2 regions of the Pseudomonas sp. NPDC078700 genome follow, and region 2 is predicted to be linked to the other one. Evidence: predicted binding sites of a transcription regulator. Region 2 holds the regulator's gene; the other holds the start of a gene.
What was found. Region 2 encodes LexA, which represses DNA repair genes until DNA is damaged. Its sites were predicted from a motif close to CTGTNTNNNNANACAG; they were not measured.
Positions count from the first base shown of each region.

Region 1: a site for LexA is predicted at 1,518-1,533, ahead of recN (DNA repair protein RecN). Genes of this name have one in related genera too.

Region 1 covers NZ_JBITUI010000002.1:897,839-907,935, forward strand. Annotated here, with positions in the region: gene recN (DNA repair protein RecN) at 1-1,493, opposite strand, end outside; gene grpE (nucleotide exchange factor GrpE) at 1,690-2,259, shown strand; gene dnaK (molecular chaperone DnaK) at 2,359-4,275, shown strand; gene dnaJ (molecular chaperone DnaJ) at 4,469-5,611, shown strand; gene dapB (4-hydroxy-tetrahydrodipicolinate reductase) at 5,844-6,647, shown strand; gene carA (glutamine-hydrolyzing carbamoyl-phosphate synthase small subunit) at 6,855-8,003, shown strand; gene carB (carbamoyl-phosphate synthase large subunit) at 8,042-10,097, shown strand, end outside.
Region 2 covers NZ_JBITUI010000001.1:352,178-362,274, reverse strand. Annotated here, with positions in the region: gene fadB (fatty acid oxidation complex subunit alpha FadB) at 1-866, shown strand, start outside; gene fadA (acetyl-CoA C-acyltransferase FadA) at 896-2,071, shown strand; gene ACIGCM_RS01715 (DUF1653 domain-containing protein) at 2,193-2,429, shown strand; gene topA (type I DNA topoisomerase) at 2,545-5,157, shown strand; gene ACIGCM_RS01705 (DUF6586 family protein) at 5,285-5,803, shown strand; gene ACIGCM_RS01700 (hypothetical protein) at 5,881-6,114, shown strand; gene sulA (SOS-induced cell division inhibitor SulA) at 6,284-6,757, opposite strand; gene lexA (transcriptional repressor LexA) at 6,768-7,376, opposite strand; gene ACIGCM_RS01685 (TetR family transcriptional regulator) at 7,633-8,340, shown strand; gene ACIGCM_RS01680 (L,D-transpeptidase family protein) at 8,388-8,912, shown strand; gene nagZ (beta-N-acetylhexosaminidase) at 8,934-9,932, shown strand; gene ACIGCM_RS01670 (S-methyl-5'-thioinosine phosphorylase) at 9,941-10,097, shown strand, end outside.

The DNA of each region.
Region 1 (10,097 bases), on a different contig from region 2:
GCGGCCACTTGTGGCAGGTGAGTGACTGTTAACACTTGGCCGCGGCTACCCAGGCGGCGAAGCAACTGGCCTACGACTTCAGCTGTTGGCCCGCCGATACCTACGTCAACTTCGTCGAACACTAGCGTTGGTACGCGAGAGGTCTGTGCGGTAATCACTTGAATGGCCAGGCTGATGCGCGACAACTCACCGCCCGATGCAACTTTAGCCAGTGCTTTGAGCGGCTGCCCAGGGTTGGCGCTGACCAGAAACTCGACCTGTTCCATGCCATTTGGATGGGGTTCGGCACTGCTGCTGGCCAGCAGTTTGATGCTGAAGCGTCCGCCCGGCATGCCTAAGGTTTGCATTTCCTTCTCTACCGCTTTGCCAAGCTTTGCCGAGGCTTTGTCACGCAGGCGGCTTAGCTCGGCAGCTTTTTCCTGATAGTGTCGCTCGTAGGCGCTGAGTTCTTCAGTGAGGCGCTCAGCCGCTTGGTCGTCAGCGTTCAGGCTTTCGAGCTCATCAAACAACTGTTGCTGCATGTGCGGTAGCTGGTCGGGCTGGATGCGGTGCTTGCGCGCTAAGGTGTAGATGGCATCAAGGCGTTCTTCGAGGGTTTGCAGGCGCTCGGGGTCAGCATCAAAGTGATCGATAAAGCGATTGAGTTCGCCGACAGCTTCTTCAACTTGAATTTGCGCGTTGGCGAGCATATTACTGGCTTCGGTTAATGCCCCTGGCTGACCTTGAAAGCTGCTCAGGCGGTTGAGACTACCGGTCAGCGCGGACAACACGTTACCAGCATCGCTTTCGCTGCACAGCTCCAATACCTGACGGCACGCACCGAGCAAGCTCTCGGCATTGGTCAGGTTTTTGTGTTCTTGCTCAAGTTGTTCCAGTTCGTTATCGACCAACGCCAGGTTATCCAGCTCTTCAAGCTGGTAGCTGAGTAATTGATGGCGCGAGCGTTGTTCGTCGCCGATGCTGGAAACACGTTCCAGCTCGTTCTTGGTTTGTTTCCAGCGTTGTGCTGCAAGTGATACCTGGCGGGCAAGCTCTTGACTGCCGGCAAACTCATCGAGCAGACGCCGATGGGTTTCGGCCTTGAGCAGTGACTGGTGCTCGTGCTGGCTATGGATATCAATCAACAGCTCGCCCAGGGCTTTCAAGTCGGCTTGCGGGCAGGGTGATCCGTTGATGTAGCCACGCGAGCGGCCTTCGGCGGTGATCACTCGACGCAGAATGCAAGGGCCGTCATTGTCCAGATCACGCTCCGTTAGCCAGGTGCGCGCCTCGGGAATGTCATCAAGGTCAAAGCTGGCGAGGATGTCGGCTTTGTCGGCACCGCGACGCACCACGCCGCTGTCTGCGCGATCACCCAGGGTCAGGCCAAGGGCATCGAGCATGATCGATTTACCTGCGCCGGTCTCGCCGCTGATTACGCTCATGCCGCGCTCCAGCTCTAGATCGAGATGCTCAACGATTGCGTAATTGTGTACGGACAGGTGCACCAGCATGGCGAGGTCTCCGAAGTGTTCGACATGGTTATTTATACAGTAGTTTTTTCGCTGCTGGCAATATCCTTCTGTGGGCTGTGTGTCATCTTGCGTATTTGCCGCTGCTTTACCCTTGAAGCAGTAAAAACCGCCCCCATATACCTGTGCAGAAGCGTGGATTAAGACTCACGCCAGTTATTTAGAGGAGAGATGAGGCATGGCTGACGAACAGACCCTGGATTCGCAGATTCCCGAGGCAGACGCAGCAGTAGAAGCGACGCCGGGTGATGAACTGGCTGCTCGCGTGCAAACGCTTGAAGAGCAGTTGGCTGCTGCGCAGGATCAATCGCTGCGCATGGCTGCTGATCTGCAAAACGTTCGCCGTCGCGCAGATCAAGATGTAGAAAAGGCGCACAAGTTTGCCTTGGAGAAATTTGCCAACGACCTGTTGCCGGTTGTCGACAGTCTGGAGCGCGGCCTTGAGCTGTCGAGCCCAGATGATGAGGCGATCAAGGCAGTGCGTGAAGGCATGGAACTAACCCTGAAGTTGTTCCGCGACACCTTGGCGCGCCACCAGCTTGAAGCGGTCGACCCACATGGCCAACCCTTTAACCCTGAATTGCATCAGGCAATGGCCATGCAGGAAAGCGCAACGCTGGAGCCAAACAGCGTGATTCAGGTGTTCCAGAAGGGTTACCAGTTACACGGCCGCTTGTTGCGTCCGGCAATGGTTGTTGTGAGCAAGGCACCTGCCGCGCCGACACCATCAATTGATGAAAAGGCTTGAAATTAATTTTTCAGACCCCATTAAACAGTCAAGCGATTTAGTGCTACCGCAGCGGGTTCAGAGCCAGCGCGGAATTATCAAAGTTTCGGGAGAGTAATCATGGGTAAAATTATCGGTATTGACCTGGGGACAACCAACTCCTGCGTCTCCGTTCTTGAAAACGGCAAAGCTAAAGTTATTGAAAACGCCGAAGGCGCGCGCACCACTCCGTCGATCATCGCTTATGCAAACGATGGCGAAATCCTGGTGGGCCAGTCGGCTAAGCGTCAAGCAGTGACCAATCCGCACAACACCCTGTACGCGGTGAAGCGTTTGATCGGTCGTCGTTTTGACGAAGAAGTTGTGCAGAAAGACATCCAGATGGTGCCGTACAAAATTGTCAAAGCTGACAATGCGGACGCTTGGGTACAAGTAAACGACCAGAAAATGGCTCCGCCACAGATCTCGGCTGAAATCTTGAAAAAGATGAAGAAAACCGCCGAAGACTACCTGGGCGAAGCGGTGACTGAGGCGGTAATTACCGTTCCGGCTTACTTCAACGACAGCCAGCGTCAAGCAACCAAAGACGCCGGCCGCATCGCGGGTCTGGACGTTAAGCGCATCATCAACGAACCAACCGCAGCCGCATTGGCATACGGTATGGACAAGGCCAAGGGCGACCACACTGTCATCGTTTATGACTTGGGTGGCGGTACCTTCGACGTTTCGGTGATTGAAATTGCCGAAGTTGATGGCGAGCACCAGTTCGAAGTGTTGGCGACCAACGGTGACACCTTCCTCGGTGGTGAGGACTTTGACATCCGCTTGATCGACTACCTCGTCGACGAGTTCAAGAAAGAAAGCGGCATGAACCTTAAGGGTGACCCGCTGGCCATGCAGCGTCTGAAAGAAGCTGCTGAAAAAGCTAAAATCGAGCTGTCTTCAAGCCAGCAGACTGACGTTAACCTGCCGTACATCACTGCAGATGCGTCCGGTCCTAAGCACTTGAACGTGAAAATTTCGCGCTCCAAGCTTGAGTCGCTGGTAGAAGATCTGGTTCAGCGCACTATCGAGCCTTGCCGCATCGCGTTGAAAGACGCCGGTGTAGACGTGGGCGCGATCAACGACGTAATTCTGGTCGGTGGCCAGACACGTATGCCGTTGGTACAGAAGTTGGTCACTGACTTCTTCGGTAAAGAAGCGCGTAAAGATGTTAACCCGGACGAAGCTGTTGCCATGGGCGCGGCCATTCAGGGTGCGGTTCTGGCTGGCGACGTCAAAGACGTGCTGCTGCTCGACGTATCGCCTCTGACCTTGGGTATCGAAACCATGGGCGGCGTGATGACTGCGCTGATCGAGAAAAACACCACGATTCCGACTAAGAAATCGCAAGTGTTCTCGACTGCCGATGACAACCAGGGCGCTGTGACCATTCACGTGCTGCAGGGCGAGCGTAAGCAAGCTTCGCAGAACAAGTCGCTGGGCAAGTTCGATCTGGCCGAGATTCCACCTGCTCCACGTGGCGTGCCGCAGATCGAAGTGACCTTCGACATTGATGCCAACGGTATCCTGCACGTAGGCGCTAAAGACAAGGCGACGGGTAAAACTCAGTCGATCGTGATCAAGGCTAACTCGGGTCTGTCCGAGGAAGAAATCGAACAAATGGTGCGTGACGCCGAAGCTAACGCTGACGAAGATCGCAAGTTCGAAGAGATGGCAACTGCACGTAACCAGGGCGACCAACTGGTACATGCCAGCCGCAAAATGCTCACCGAAGCTGGCGACAAAGCCACTGAGGAAGAGAAAGCGGCCATCGAGAAAGCCATTGGTGACCTCGAAGTTGCAGTCAAAGGCGACAGCAAAGAAGAGATCGACGCTAAAGTGGCGGCACTCTCGGAAGCCACTGCACCTCTGGCGCAGAAAATGTACGCCGAGCAGCCACAGCCGGGTGCTGAAGCCCAGCCAGAAGGCAACGATCAAGGCTCTGCTGATGACGTTGTAGATGCTGAGTTTGAAGAAGTTAAAGACAACAAGTAAGCGAACGCTTGCTCGGTGCATCCCTGATGCACCAAGGCTCCAGCCGGTTGTGGCGTGAGTCACAACCTGTATGATTCGCCGCGCGGGAGCTTGCTCCCGCGTTGGCGTGTCTGGAGGGAATGATTTGCAAGGCGTTAATCAGAGACGCAGGTGCGATAGCTTTTTAACGATTTGTTTGAGGTATTGAGGATTTATGTCTAAACGTGACTATTACGAGGTGCTCGGTGTTGAGCGCGGCGCCAGCGAAGCTGAGCTGAAAAAAGCTTACCGACGCCTGGCGATGAAGCATCACCCGGACCGTAATCCTGACGATAAAGTCTCGGAAGATAAGTTCAAGGAAGCCAACGAGGCTTACGAAGTGCTGTCTGATTCGAGCAAGCGTGCCGCTTATGACCAGTACGGTCATGCAGGCGTTGACCCGTCAATGGGGGGCGCTGGCGCAGGTGGTGCGGGCTTCGGTGGGGCGAACTTCTCCGATATTTTCGGTGATGTGTTCAGTGATTTCTTCGGTGGCGCTGCAGGTGCTGGCGGCCGTGGTCGTGGTGGTGCGCAGCGCGGCAGCGACTTGCGTTACACCCTTGAGCTGGACTTGGAAGAGGCCGTGCGTGGCACGACCGTGACCATTCGCGTGCCGACCTTGGCTAACTGCAAGACGTGCGATGGTTCCGGTGCCAAGAAAGGCACTACGCCTGTGACCTGTACGACCTGTGGTGGTATTGGTCAGGTGCGTATGCAGCAGGGCTTCTTCTCGGTGCAACAGACCTGCCCGCGTTGCCATGGCAGTGGCAAGATGATCACTGATCCGTGTGGCTCTTGCCATGGTCAGGGGCGTGTTGAAGAGCACAAAACCCTGTCGGTTAAAGTCCCGGCGGGTGTTGATACCGGTGACCGTATCCGTCTTTCCGGTGAAGGCGAAGCCGGTGCCATGGGTGGTCCGGCAGGCGATCTGTATGTGGTTGTGAATGTCCGCGAGCACGCAATCTTCCAGCGCGACGGCAAGCACCTGTACTGTGAGGTGCCAATCAGCTTTGCCGATGCGGCGCTGGGTGGTGAATTGGAAGTGCCGACCCTGGATGGTCGGGTCAAACTGAAGATCCCGGAAGGCACGCAAACCGGTAAGTTGTTCCGTCTGCGTGGCAAGGGTGTTGCACCTGTGCGTGGCGGTGGTGCTGGCGATTTGATGTGCCGTGTGGCTGTCGAAACCCCGGTCAAGCTTGATCGTCGTCAGCGTGAATTGCTTGAAGAGTTTCGCAAGTCGATCGAAGGTGACAGTTCTCACTCACCGAAAGCCAGTGGCTGGTTTGAAGGTGTGAAACGCTTTTTCGGCGACCTGTAACGGTTACAGAAGTAGTACGCTGAGTAACTTCCTAAGGAGCCTTTGAAAAATGTAGCGAGCGACGGGAGTGCAAGGCGAGAAGGTGCGAGAAAGCGGAGTTTACTGCAGTAAATGAGCATTTTAAGCAGCTTTTCAACACGGCAATACCTAGCGCAGTAGTTTTTCAGGGGTTCCTAAAGGCCGGGTGGCGTGGTCATCCGGCCTTTGTGTTTTCAGATTGGAGTAGATTGATATGCAACGTATTGCCGTGATGGGCGCCGCTGGGCGTATGGGTAAAACCCTGATTGAGGCCGTCCAGCAGGCTGAAGGCGCGAGCTTGAGTGCGGCGGTTGATCGTCCGGATAGCAGTCTAGTGGGTGCTGATGCTGGTGAGTTGATTGCCGTTGGCAAGATCGGCGTTGCGCTGTCAGGCGACCTGAATGCTGTGCTTGATGATTTTGATGTGCTGATCGATTTCACCCATCCAACGGTCACCCTGAAAAACCTTGAGATCTGCCGCAGCGCTGGCAAGGCGATGATCATCGGTACTACGGGGTTTAGCGTTGAAGAAAAGCAGTTGCTTAACGAGGCGGGCAAGCAAATCCCTATCGTCTTTGCAGCCAACTTCAGTGTCGGGGTTAATCTTTGCCTGAAATTGCTCGACACTGCTGCACGTGTGTTGGGTGATGAAGTTGATATCGAAATCATTGAAGCGCACCACCGGCACAAGGTTGACGCGCCGTCTGGAACTGCCGTGCGCATGGGTGAAGTGGTTGCCAAGGCGCTTGGGCGTGATCTGGAAAAGGTCGCGGTCTATGGGCGTGAAGGTCAGACCGGTGCTCGCGAACGTGAAACTATCGGCTTTGCCACGGTCCGCGCCGGTGATGTGGTGGGTGATCACACGGTACTGTTCGCCGCAGAAGGCGAGCGGGTTGAGATTACTCATAAGGCGTCCAGCCGCATGACCTTTGCCAAGGGCGCCGTTCGCGCGGCTTTGTGGCTCAAGGACAAGCCGGCAAAGCTCTATGATATGCAGGATGTTCTGGAGCTGAATTGAGGCACTCGATCAGCGGTGTGTAATCGATGAATTTTTAGCGTAAGTTGGGTGGACCAAAAAGCCACTTTCCTGTAAGCTTTCTGCTTTAGTGTGCCCACTAAAAGTTACGCAGAATGAATTCATAAAAAAAGCGGGATGACGGTTCACACGTCATCCCGCTTTTTTACAATCTGCGTTTGCTTCAAGCTTTGATCTTCGGAGGTTTTCTTGAGTAAGCCAGCCCCTAAAGCTGCCATTTTAGCCCTTGCTGATGGCAGCATTTTTCGTGGCGAGGCCATCGGTGCCGATGGCCATACAATCGGTGAGGTGGTTTTTAACACCGCCATGACCGGCTATCAGGAAATCCTTACCGATCCTTCCTATGCCCAGCAAATCGTTACCCTGACTTATCCGCATATCGGCAACACCGGCACCACGCCGGAAGATGCTGAGTCGAATCGTGTTTGGGCTGCGGGTTTGATTATTCGTGATCTGCCGCTGATCGCCAGTAACTGGCGCAACAAGCAGTCGCTGCCTGATTACCTGAAAGAAAATGGCACTGTTGCCATTGCCAATATCGATACCCGCCGCCTGACGCGCATTTTGCGTGAGAAAGGCTCGCAAAATGGCTGCATCTTGGTTGGCGATGATGCCACCGAAGAAAAAGCGTTGGAGCTGGCGCGCAGCTTCCCGGGCCTCAAAGGCATGGACCTGGCCAAAGTCGTCAGCTGCACTGAGCAGTACGAGTGGCGCTCGACGGTTTGGGATCTGAAGACCGACAGTCACGCCGAAGTGCCTGATAGTGAGCTGCCTTACCACGTGGTCGCTTTTGACTACGGCGTTAAGCTAAACATCCTGCGTATGTTGGTTGCTCGCGGTTGCCGCCTGACTGTGGTGCCGGCACAAACCCCGGCCAGCGAAGTCTTGGCGATGAATCCTGATGGCGTGTTCTTGTCCAACGGCCCGGGTGATCCTGAGCCTTGCGACTACGCCATTGCCGCTATTAAAGAGGTGCTGGAAACTGAAATTCCAGTTTTCGGCATCTGCCTTGGTCACCAGCTCCTGGCGCTGGCCTCGGGTGCCAAGACCGTGAAGATGGGCCATGGCCATCACGGTGCCAATCACCCGGTTCAAGACCTCGACACCGGTGTAGTGATGATCACCAGCCAGAACCACGGTTTTGCTGTGGATGAGGCAACACTGCCAGGCAATGTTCGGGCGATTCACAAGTCGTTGTTTGATGGCACTTTGCAGGGTATCGAGCGTACCGACAAAGTCGCGTTCAGCTTCCAGGGTCACCCTGAAGCGAGCCCGGGTCCAAACGACGTTGCGCCTTTGTTTGATCGCTTCATCGAAGCCATGGCCAAGCGCCGCTAAGCCTGCTGACTGTGACCAACGGATTCGAGTGAGTAAAAATGCCAAAACGTAATGATATAAAAAGCATCCTGATCCTCGGCGCTGGCCCGATTGTTATCGGCCAGGCCTGTGAGTTTGATTATTCCGGTGCTCAAGCCTGTAAAGCGCTTAAAGAAGAGGGTTTCCGGGTCATTCTGGTGAACTCCAACCCAGCCACCATCATGACCGACCCGTCGATGGCTGACGCCACCTACATCGAGCCGATCAAGTGGTCGACTGTGGCCAAGATCATTGAGAAAGAGCGTCCGGATGCACTGCTGCCAACCATGGGCGGCCAGACTGCACTGAACTGCGCGCTTGATCTTGAAAAGCACGGCGTGCTGGAAAAATTCGGCGTCGAGATGATCGGTGCCAATGCTGACACCATCGACAAAGCCGAAGACCGTTCGCGCTTTGACAAGGCCATGAAAGACATCGGCTTGGCGTGCCCGGTTTCCGGTATCGCCCACAGCATGGAAGAGTCCTACGCGGTTCTCGAGAAAGTCGGCTTTCCGTGCATCATCCGTCCGTCCTTCACCATGGGCGGCACCGGTGGCGGTATCGCCTACAACCGTGAAGAGTTCGAAGAAATCTGCGCACGCGGTCTCGACCTGTCGCCGACTCGCGAACTGTTGATCGACGAATCCCTGATCGGTTGGAAAGAGTACGAAATGGAGGTTGTCCGCGATAAGAAGGACAACTGCATCATCGTCTGTACCATTGAAAACTTTGATCCAATGGGCGTGCACACAGGTGACTCGATCACCGTTGCCCCGGCGCAAACCCTGACCGACAAAGAGTTCCAGATTCTGCGTAATGCCTCTTTGGCAGTGCTGCGTGAAATCGGCGTAGAAACCGGTGGTTCCAACGTCCAGTTCGGTATTTGCCCGAACACGGGCCGTATGGTTGTGATCGAGATGAACCCGCGTGTATCGCGTTCCTCGGCGCTGGCGTCTAAGGCTACCGGCTTCCCGATTGCTAAAATCGCTGCCAAGTTGGCGGTTGGCTACACCCTTGATGAACTGTCGAACGACATCACAGGCGGTCGCACACCGGCTTCATTCGAGCCTGCGATCGATTACGTAGTCACCAAGATCCCACGCTTTGCGTTCGAGAAATTCCCGAAAGCAGACGCCCGCCTGACGACACAGATGAAGTCTGTGGGCGAAGTCATGGCCATTGGTCGCACCTTCCAGGAATCCCTGCAGAAAGCCTTGCGCGGTCTGGAAGTGGGTGTGGCAGGTCTTGATCCTAAGCTCGACCTGAAAGATCCGGAAAGCGAAAGCACGCTTAAGCGTGAGCTGATCGTGCCGGGCGCAGACCGTATCTGGTACATCGGTGATGCCTTCCGTGCAGGCAAGACGGTTGAAGAAGTATTCGCCCTTACCAATATTGATGAGTGGTTCCTGGTTCAGATCGAAGACCTGATCAAGGACGAAGAGCGCATCAAAACTCAAGGCCTGACCAGCATTGACCGTGATGTGATGTTCAAGCTCAAGCGCAAAGGTTTCTCTGATGCACGTCTGGCGAAGTTGCTGGGTGTGACCGAGAAGAACCTGCGCAGCCATCGCCACAAGCTCAAGGTGCTGCCAGTTTATAAGCGCGTGGATACCTGTGCGGCCGAGTTCGCCACTGACACCGCTTATATGTACTCGACCTATGAGGAAGAGTGCGAAGCTAACCCGTCGCAGCGCGACAAGATCATGATTCTCGGTGGCGGTCCAAACCGTATTGGTCAGGGCATCGAGTTTGACTACTGCTGCGTACACGCGGCGCTGGCGATGCGTGAAGACGGTTACGAGACCATCATGGTCAACTGCAACCCGGAAACCGTATCGACCGACTACGACACTTCTGACCGCCTGTACTTCGAGCCAGTAACCCTGGAAGACGTGCTGGAGATCGTCCGTGTTGAGCAGCCTAAAGGCGTGATCGTGCAGTACGGTGGGCAAACCCCGCTGAAACTGTGTCGTGCCCTTGAAGAGGCTGGCGTGCCGATCATCGGTACCAGCCCAGATGCCATCGACCGTGCAGAAGACCGTGAGCGCTTCCAGCAAATGGTTGAGCGCTTGAATC
Region 2 (10,097 bases):
ACACCTCGACCATTTCCATCAGCCTGCTGGCTAAAGCCTTGAAGCGCCCGGAAAACTTCTGCGGCATGCACTTCTTCAATCCGGTGCACATGATGCCGCTGGTGGAAGTCATTCGTGGTGAGAAGTCTGGCGAAACCGCCATTGCGACAACCGTCGCTTACGCCAAGAAGATGGGTAAAACCCCGGTCGTAGTAAATGACTGCCCGGGTTTCTTAGTCAACCGCGTGCTGTTCCCTTACTTCGGTGGTTTCTCCAAGCTGCTTGAGTTCGGCGTTGACTTCACCCGAATCGACAAAGTGATGGAGAAGTTCGGCTGGCCGATGGGCCCGGCGTACTTGTCTGACGTTGTCGGCATCGACACAGGCCACCACGGCCGTGACGTAATGGCTGAAGGCTTCCCGGATCGCATGGCTGTTGAAGGCCGTACCGCTGTTGACGTGATGTACGACGCTGATCGTCTGGGCCAGAAAAATGGCAAAGGCTTCTATGCCTACGAGACTGACAAGCGCGGCAAGCCGAAGAAGGTCGTTGACCCGAAAGCTTACGAGCTGCTCAAGGAAATCGTGCGCGAAGAGCGTGAGTTGACTGATGAAGACATCATCAACTTCATGATGATCCCGCTGTGCATGGAAACCGTTCGCTGCCTCGAAGATGGCATCGTTGAAACCGCTGCAGAGGCCGATATGGGCCTGATCTACGGTATTGGCTTCCCGCCGTTCCGTGGTGGTGCACTGCGTTACATCGACAGCATCGGTGTAGCGGAATTTGTAGCCCTGGCCGATAAGTACGCCGATCTGGGCGCGTTGTACCAGCCAACTGAAAAGCTGCGTGAAATGGCCAAGAACGGCCAGAAGTTTTTCGGTTAATCGCGCAACGATTTAGCGAGGGTAAAATGATGAGCTTGAACCCAAGAGATGCAGTGATTGTCGACTTCGGTCGCACCCCGATGGGGCGCTCCAAAGGCGGCATGCACCGTAACACCCGTGCCGAGACTATGTCGGCCAACCTGATTCGCGGCGTCCTAGACCGTAACTCGAAGATCGATCCGGCTGAAGTCGAAGATGTGATCTGGGGTTGTGTAAACCAGACGCTGGAGCAGGGCTGGAACATCGCGCGCATGGCGTCGTTGATGACCCAGATCCCGCACACCAGTGCAGGTCAGACTGTAAGCCGTCTGTGCGGTTCTTCAATGAGCGCACTGCACACCGCTGTACAGGCGATTCAAACCGGTAACGGCGATGTATTCGTGGTTGGCGGCGTTGAGCACATGGGCCACGTTGGCATGATGCACGGCGTAGATCCAAACCCGCACCTGTCGCTGTACGCTGCCAAAGCATCGGGGATGATGGGCCTGACGGCTGAAATGCTCGGCAAAATGCATGGCATCAGCCGTGAGCAGCAAGATGCGTTTGGTGAGCGTTCGCACCGTTTGGCGCAGAAGGCGACCGTTGAAGGCAATTTCAAGGATGAAATCATCCCGATGGAAGGCTACGACGAGAATGGCTTCCTCAAGGTTTTCGATTACGACGAGACCATTCGTCCGGAAACTACGCTTGAGAGCTTGGCTGCTTTGCGTCCAGCGTTTAATCCTAAAGGCGGCACCGTGACTGCAGGTACTTCCTCGCAGATCACTGACGGCGCTTCGTGCATGATTGTGATGTCCGCTCAGCGTGCTCAGGATCTAGGTATCCAGCCTATGGCTGTGGTGCGCGCGATGGCCGTTGCTGGGGTTGATCCGGCGATCATGGGTTACGGCCCAGTACCGTCGACTCAGAAAGCCTTGAAGCGTGCTGGTCTGACCATGGCTGACATCAATTTTATGGAGCTCAACGAAGCCTTCGCCGCTCAGGCATTGCCTGTGCTGAAGGACCTCAAAGTGCTCGATAAGATGGATCAAATGGTCAATCTGCACGGTGGTGCGATTGCTTTGGGTCACCCGTTCGGTTGTTCCGGTGCACGTATCTCCGGTACCCTGCTGAACGTAATGAAGCAAAACAACGGCACCTTGGGTGTTGCGACTATGTGCGTGGGCCTCGGTCAGGGCATCACCACTGTCTTCGAACGCGTTTAACCGTTCCAAGATGTGAAACCGGGGCCATGTGCCCCGGTTTTTGTTTGTTTGACTATTGCTGAAAATGAATGCACTGCATTTTTCAGCCGTATTGTGCGAATTTTTTATTAGGAATTGAGAAATGCAGATAAAACCCGGTCTTTACCGCCATTACAAAGGCCCTGAATACCGTGTTTTTGGCGTTGCTCAACACTCCGAAACTGAGCAGCAGGTCGTTGTTTATCAGGCGCTGTACGGGGATTATGGGCTTTGGGTGCGTCCGCTCGGTATGTTTTGCGAGCGTGTTGATGTTGACGGTGAAAGCGTTCCGCGCTTTGCTCTAGTCGAAGCTGAAACGCCGCTTTTTGGCCAACCTTGAAGCACTCTGCAGAACACCTAAACTTGACCTTGCCTTAAGCGCCACTATATATAGCGGTGCCAGACAAGGCGTCTGCTGCCTTTTCTTTTCTTCACATTCAGGAATTTTCTGATCCATGGGTAAATCGCTGGTCATCGTGGAATCCCCGGCCAAGGCCAAGACAATCAACAAGTACTTGGGCAACGAGTACGTGGTGAAGTCGAGCATCGGCCACATCCGTGACCTGCCCACCAGTGGTTCGGCAAGCGCGGCCAAAGAACCGGCCAAGCGCGGAAAAGCTGCTGCAGGCGAGGCTCCGGCTCTGTCGCCAAAGGAAAAAGCCAAACGCCAATTAGTGGCGCGCATGGGGGTTGACCCCGAGCATGGCTGGAAAGCTAAGTACGAGATCCTTCCGGGCAAAGAAAAAGTCGTTGATGAACTGCGACGCTTAGCCAAAGACGCTGACACCATCTATCTCGCAACCGACTTGGATCGCGAGGGGGAAGCCATTGCCTGGCACCTGCGCGAATCCATTGGTGGTGATGACAGCCGTTATAAGCGCGTGGTGTTCAACGAGATCACCAAGAAGGCCATTCAAGAGGCGTTCTCCAAGCCGGGCGAACTCGATATCAATCGGGTTAATGCGCAGCAGGCCCGACGGTTTCTCGACCGTGTAGTGGGTTACATGGTTTCGCCGCTGCTATGGGCCAAGATTGCCCGTGGCCTGTCTGCCGGTCGCGTGCAGTCGGTAGCGGTCAAATTGGTGGTTGAGCGCGAGAAAGAGATCCGCGCCTTCGTTCCAGAAGAGTATTGGGAAGTCCACGCTGATCTGGCCACCGGCAAAAAAGACACTGTGCGTTTTGAAGTTGCCCGTGAAAATGGCGCTGCATTCAAACCGCTCAACGAAACTCAGGCCATGGCTGCGCTGGAGACCCTCAAGTCGTCCAGCTACAGCGTCGCCAAGCGTGAAGACAAGCCGACCAGCAGCAAGCCTTCTGCGCCTTTTATCACCTCGACGTTGCAACAGGCTGCGAGCAATCGCCTGGGCTTTGGCGTGAAAAAGACCATGATGATGGCCCAGCGTCTGTATGAGGCCGGTTACATCACCTATATGCGTACCGACTCGACCAACCTGTCGGCTGACGCTGTGACCATGGTGCGCAGTTTTATCGAGGATGAATTCGGCAAAAAGTACCTGCCGGAAACACCGAACACCTACAGCAGCAAAGAGGGCGCACAGGAGGCTCACGAAGCGATTCGTCCTTCCGATGTCAACACCAAGCCAACTCAGCTCAGTGGTATGGAGCGCGATGCTGAGCGTCTCTACGACTTGATCTGGCGTCAGTTTGTGGCCTGCCAGATGCCGCCAGCACAATATTTGTCGACCACCGTGACGGTCGAGGCGTCGCAGTTCGAATTACGCGCCAAGGGCCGTATTCTCAAGTTTGATGGTTACACCCGTGCCTTGCCGCAAGTGAGCAAGCCTGGCGATGACGCTGTACTGCCTGAGATGAAGCAGGGCGAAGCGCTGAAGCTGGTCAAGCTCGACCCAAGCCAGCACTTCACCAAGCCGCCTGCGCGCTACTCCGAAGCCAGCCTGGTTAAAGAGATGGAAAAGCGTGGTATCGGTCGTCCATCGACATATGCCGCCATCATTTCGACCATTCAGGATCGCGGTTATGTGGCCTTGCATAACCGTCGTTTCTACTCGGAAAAGATGGGCGACATTGTCACTGAGCGTCTGTCTGAAAGTTTCTCCAATCTGATGGATTACGGCTTTACCGCCGGCATGGAAGAGAATCTCGATGACGTTGCACAGGGCGAGCGCGAGTGGAAGAACGTGCTCGACGAGTTCTACGGTGACTTCAAGAAAAAACTTGAAGTGGCCGCCGATGGCGACACTGGCATGCGTGCCAATACACCGACGCTGACGGATATCGCCTGCCGCGAATGTGGTCGCCCGATGATGATTCGCACGGCGTCTACTGGTGTTTTCCTGGGTTGCTCAGGTTATAGCCTGCCGCCCAAAGAACGCTGCAAGTCGACCATTAACCTGGTACCAGGTGATGAAATCGCGGCGGACGATGAAGGTGAGTCGGAGTCCCTGGTGCTGCTGGGTAAGCACCGTTGCAAGATTTGCGACACAGCGATGGATGCCTATTTGCTGGATGAAACGCGCAAGCTGCATATCTGCGGTAACAACCCGGATTGTGCGGGTTACGAGATTGAAACCGGGCAATACCGCATCAAGGGCTACGAAGGCCCGAGCCTTGAGTGCGATAAATGCGGCAGCGAGATGCAACTGAAGACCGGCCGATTTGGCAAGTTCTTTGGTTGCACCAATAGCGAGTGTAAGAACACCCGCAAATTGCTCCGCAGTGGTGAGCCGGCGCCACCGAAAATGGATGCGGTGAAAATGCCTGAACTGAAATGCGAAAAAGTTAATGACACCTATGTGCTGCGTGATGGTGCATCGGGTCTGTTCTTGGCCGCCAGTCAGTTTCCGAAGAATCGTGAAACCCGCGCACCGCTGGTGATCGAGATTCTGCCGCACAAAGATGAGATCGATCCGAAGTACGAATTCCTGTTTAGCGCGCCGCAGAAAGATCCCGAAGGCCGTCCGGCGGTTATTCGTTACAGCCGCAAAACCAAAGAGCAATATGTACAGACTGAGGTTGAAGGTAAACCCACAGGCTGGAAAGCATTCTTTGACGGCGGTAAGTGGAAGGTCGAAGACAAAAAACGTTGATTGCAGCCCTTGCGCAGGCCGCTGGCCTGCGCAAGCGGACGTTTAATCTTTCCACCAGAATTCACTGAGTCAACCGGCTCGGCCTACGTGAGGCCTTGATCAATGACCTGTTGAGGAGTGGTTGGCCATGGCTAACGAGTTGTACACCCGCACCAATCAAAAAATCTTTTACGCTGGCTTGTCGTTGGAGTCATGGCGTAAGGCTGAAGCGTCGCAGGCAATGAATGTGCAAGGCTTGATCCAGGCTGAGCGTGAGGCTGCGCTGTTTCACCTGTATGGCTCTGTGCTTGGCCTATGCCATGAGATTGCAGGCTACTATCGCTTGCCCAACAGCCAGTCGCCTCAGGTTGAGGTTTTGTTAGACCGGTCGATGCTGGAGTCCGCGCCAAGCCCGGAGTTCTCCGAGTTGGTTGAGCTTAAAGGCAATGCTGAAACCTGGTTGGCGCAATTGTTGGAGGCTTACAAGGCCCTGCACAAACCGCCCCAGATGCAGCAAAAAACCAAGGTTGATCCAACTACGCCTTTGATTGAGGCGATTAGCATTGATCAGCAGCCAGAGTTGCTTGAGCGTGAAACCTTAGAAGCTTGGCGCAAACAAATAACCGCTCTGGCGCGACGCTTTCGCGAGTCGCTGAGTGAGTGGTGAGCCATTATTGATCAGCGGGCTAGGGCGTGGCTCTAGTCGGCTGTTACAATGGGCGGCTAACGTGGAGACTCAAATCAATGCCTACTTCGTTTTTAGAAATCGTAGAACTACCTGATGGCCGTATCGCCTTGCGCCGCGCAGACGATGAGGAGGCGCTTGTAGTGCTGGATTTCTCCTCGGACGCGAAGTCATTCCTGCAAGGGCAGCATGTTGAAGTGGCCAAAGCCATGCTCAATGTAGGGGTGCAGATGGCCGGGCGCCTCGCCGAGAACGACTTTCAGCATGAAGGCGAAGCGCGGGTTCTTCATTAATCCTGCCTGCCTACGTCTAAGGCGACACTTACCCCGCGCCGCTCAATAGCTAGGGTTTGAATAGTGGACGGAAAAACGTCGTCCACCTTGCCGGTTCTGACAAGTCCGCGGGCCGGATGTAGCATCCATTGAGTCGATGGCGACTAATCGCAATAAGCCTTTCTTCAGTTCAGCCCAGGCTAATATTCAAGCTCTGTGCGCCACCTTCGCGAGCTGCATTTTCGAGGGTTTGACGTGCAGTGCGTTCAAGCGGGTGAAGCCAGCTAACTACCGTGTGGCTGCGGCCTAGCTTCAAGGCATCTTCTGCCAGTTGCAGTGCGCTTTGCTCGCCGCGAGGGTGCAGTAACAGGATGCGCTCACGGTTTAAGCCTGCGTCGCGCAGCCAGCTTTGAGTCAGGTTGCTCGGTGGGGCAATAAGTGTCAGCCAGCGCTCGTTGTCATTTTCGCTCAGTTCGCGAAGGATGGGTGCCAATAGCGTTAGGCAGTGTCTCGCGGCGCCTCGAAGCGACAATTCGCTGAATGCTTGGGGTTGATCCTGCCAAGCATCGTTGAGTGCTTCTTGCGGCAGTGCAGGAGCGCTGACAGCCATGAAAGCCTCGAACAGTGGAAGTTGTGTCTGATTGAGCGGTTGAGACAGCTGCATAAATACTCCGTTAGCGGCGAATTACACCGACACTTAAGCCTTCAATGACAAGTTCCTGCTCTTCGAGATTGACTTCGATTGGGGCAAACTCAGGGTTTTCGGCAATCAGCCAGACTTTACTGCCTTCGCGCTTAAAGCGTTTTACCGTGACTTCATCGTCAATGCGCGCCACTACTACCTGGCCATTGCGGACCTCGCGGGTGGTGTGCACGGCTAATAGATCGCCATCAAGTATGCCGATGTCCTTCATGCTCATGCCGCGCACACGCAACAAGTAATCCGCTTTGGGATGGAAGAACTCGGGGTTGATCCGGCAAGAGTCCTCGATATGCTGTTGCGCCAGAATCGGTTCGCCAGCGGCAACACGGCCAATAACAGGTAAGCCGTCCTCTTCTGCATTAGGCTCGAAGCCTGGAATACGAATCCCGCGCGATGCGCCGGGTGTCATCTCTATTGCGCCCTTGCGGGCAAGGGCTTTGAGATGCTCTTCAGCTGCGTTCGGAGACTTGAAGCCAAGCTTTTGCGCAATCTCCGCGCGAGTAGGCGGAAAGCCATTGCCTTCAAGGCATTGCTTGATGAAGTCAAGAATCTCGGCTTGGCGTGGCGTCAGCTTTATCATTGGGTCAGCTCTGTTTTTATATACAGTGACTGGGATTATATACAGTGAATCGTGCTTGGCAATCATCCATTTGCAATTGGTTTGATTTAATCGTGCTATTTTGTTCTGGCGCGGTGTTACTTAGCTGGTTTGGTGAGCGTCTTGTTTTATTAATGGGCCAGCATCAAAGTCTGCGGTAAAAGACGGCATCGCAATGCTTGACAATGCATAGAGCCGAAACGTATGTTTCAAACAAGTGTTTGTCAGGTGATAGCTAATGGCTCAGTCGGAAACTGTTGAACGCATTCTGGATGCTGCAGAGCAACTGTTTGCCGAGAAAGGTTTCGCAGAAACCTCTCTGCGTTTGATTACCAGCAAGGCTGGGGTCAATCTCGCAGCTGTGAACTATCATTTCGGCTCGAAAAAAGCCCTGATCCAAGCTGTTTTCTCGCGTTTTTTGGGGCCTTTCTGTGCCAGCCTTGAACGTGAACTGGACCGCCGTCAGGCCAAGCCAGACACTGCGATGTCGCTTGAAGAACTCCTTGAGTTATTGGTCGAGCATGCTCTTGCGGTTAAACCCCGTAGTGGCAATGACTTGTCAATTTTCATGCGTTTGCTTGGCTTGGCTTTCAGTCAAAGCCAAGGGCACTTGCGTAAGTACCTAGAAGAGGTCTACGGCAAGGTGTTTCGCCGCTACATGATGCTGGTTCATGAAGCTGCTCCGCGTATTCCACCCCTTGAGTTATTTTGGCGTGTGCACTTTATGCTGGGCGCCGCTGCATTCAGCATGTCGGGTATCAAGGCATTGCGCGCTATGTCTGAGACTGATTTCGGGGTGAATACTTCGATTGAACAAGTGATGCGCTTGATGGTGCCTTTCTTGGCGGCCGGTATGCGCTCCGAGTCAGGTGTGAGTGATCCAGCTTTAGCGGCTGCGAAATTGCGCCCGCGGGTTAAAAGTCAGCCGCTTGCCGCCAAGGTTTAACGCACAATGGGTGGGCGTTTGAGGGTTGATCCGCTAAGCTAGCCGCCATGGCTACTCTCGATTTATTACATATCTCCATTGCCGATCAGTGCCTCTATGGTTTTGCTGATAATCGGCTGTTGCTGCGCCTGCCAGTTTCCACGGCGCTCAATGGTGTGGGCGAGCAGAATGGCTCTGGCTGCACCCCCCGAGGCCGGCATCTGGTGCGGGGGAAGATTGGCGCTGGCTTGCCCCTCGGTGCTGTGCTGCGTGGACGGCGCTGGACGGGTGAAGTCTGGTCAGCTGAACTGGCCGAAGCCGCACCGGGACGCGACTGGATTTTGTCTCGGATTCTCTGGCTTAGCGGGTGTGAGCCTGGGCGCAACCGCTTGGGAAATGTTGATACCTTCCGCCGCTATGTTTATCTGCATGGCACGCCAGACACTGAGCCCATGGGCGTAGCGCTTTCCCATGGCTGCGTGCGCATGCGCAACTCGGATGTGCTGCAACTGTTCGAACAGGTACCGGTCAACTGTGCGGTGATGATTGACGAAGCGCCGTGTCCTGACTGGGCCGCTCTACCTCTTGATTAAGGATTTCTTGTGAGTTCATCTTTGCAAGGCTCGTTGATGCTCGACATTGACGGCACTTGGCTAACGGCTGAAGACCGACAAATTTTGCGTCAACCTGAAGTTGGCGGTTTGATTCTGTTTGCGCGCAACATTGAAGACCCGCGCCAAGTCCGTGAATTGAGCACAGCTATTCGGCAAATTCGTCCGGACTTATTGCTCGCTGTTGACCAGGAGGGCGGTCGGGTTCAGCGTCTGCGCCAAGGCTTTGTCCGCCTACCTGCCATGCGTGCATTGGCCGACAATCCCAACGCTGAACAGTTGGCTGAACATTGCGGCTGGATTATGGCCATTGAGGTCTTGGCGGTCGGCTTGGACCTAAGTTTTGCACCGGTGCTGGATCTTGATCACCAGCGCAGCGCAGTGGTTGGCAGTCGTTCGTTTGAGGGTGATGCTCAACGCGCGACGCAATTGGCGGGCGCATTTATTCGCGGCATGAATCAAGCTGGCATGGCGGCAACAGGTAAGCATTTCCCCGGTCATGGGTGGGCGGAGGCCGACTCCCATGTTGCGATTCCGGTCGATGAGCGCAGCCTCGAGCAGATCCGGGCGCAAGACATGCAGCCGTTTGCCCGGTTGGGTAATCAGTTGGCTGCGGTGATGCCGGCGCACGTAATTTATTCGCAAGTTGATGATCAGCCTGCCGGGTTCTCGCGGCGTTGGCTGCAAGACATCCTGCGCGGCGAGCTGGGCTTCAAAGGTGTGATTTTCAGTGACGACCTGTCCATGGCAGGCGCTCATGTGGTGGGGGATGCGGCGTGCCGGATAGAAGCCGCCTTGAGCGCCGGTTGTGACATGGGGTTGGTGTGCAATGACAGGGCTGCGGCTGAACTGGCGCTGAGTGCTGCGCAGCGCCTGGCGGTGGTGGCCCCGGATGGTTTGGCGCGAATGCGTCGTCAAGCTTTTCCCGGCATTGAATATCGCCAGAGCCCGCGTTGGCTTGAAGCAACACGCGCCTTGCGCGCAGCTCAGTTGATTGAATAGGAATAAGCATGACTGTCTACGCAATTATCGGCGGCACCGGCCTGACGCAACTCGAAGGCCTGACGATCACCGCTGCGCTCAATATCGACACCCCGTTTGGCGCACCATCAGCAGCAGTCCTGCGCGGTGAGTACGCTGGCCGTGAAGTGCTGTTTTTAGCGCGTC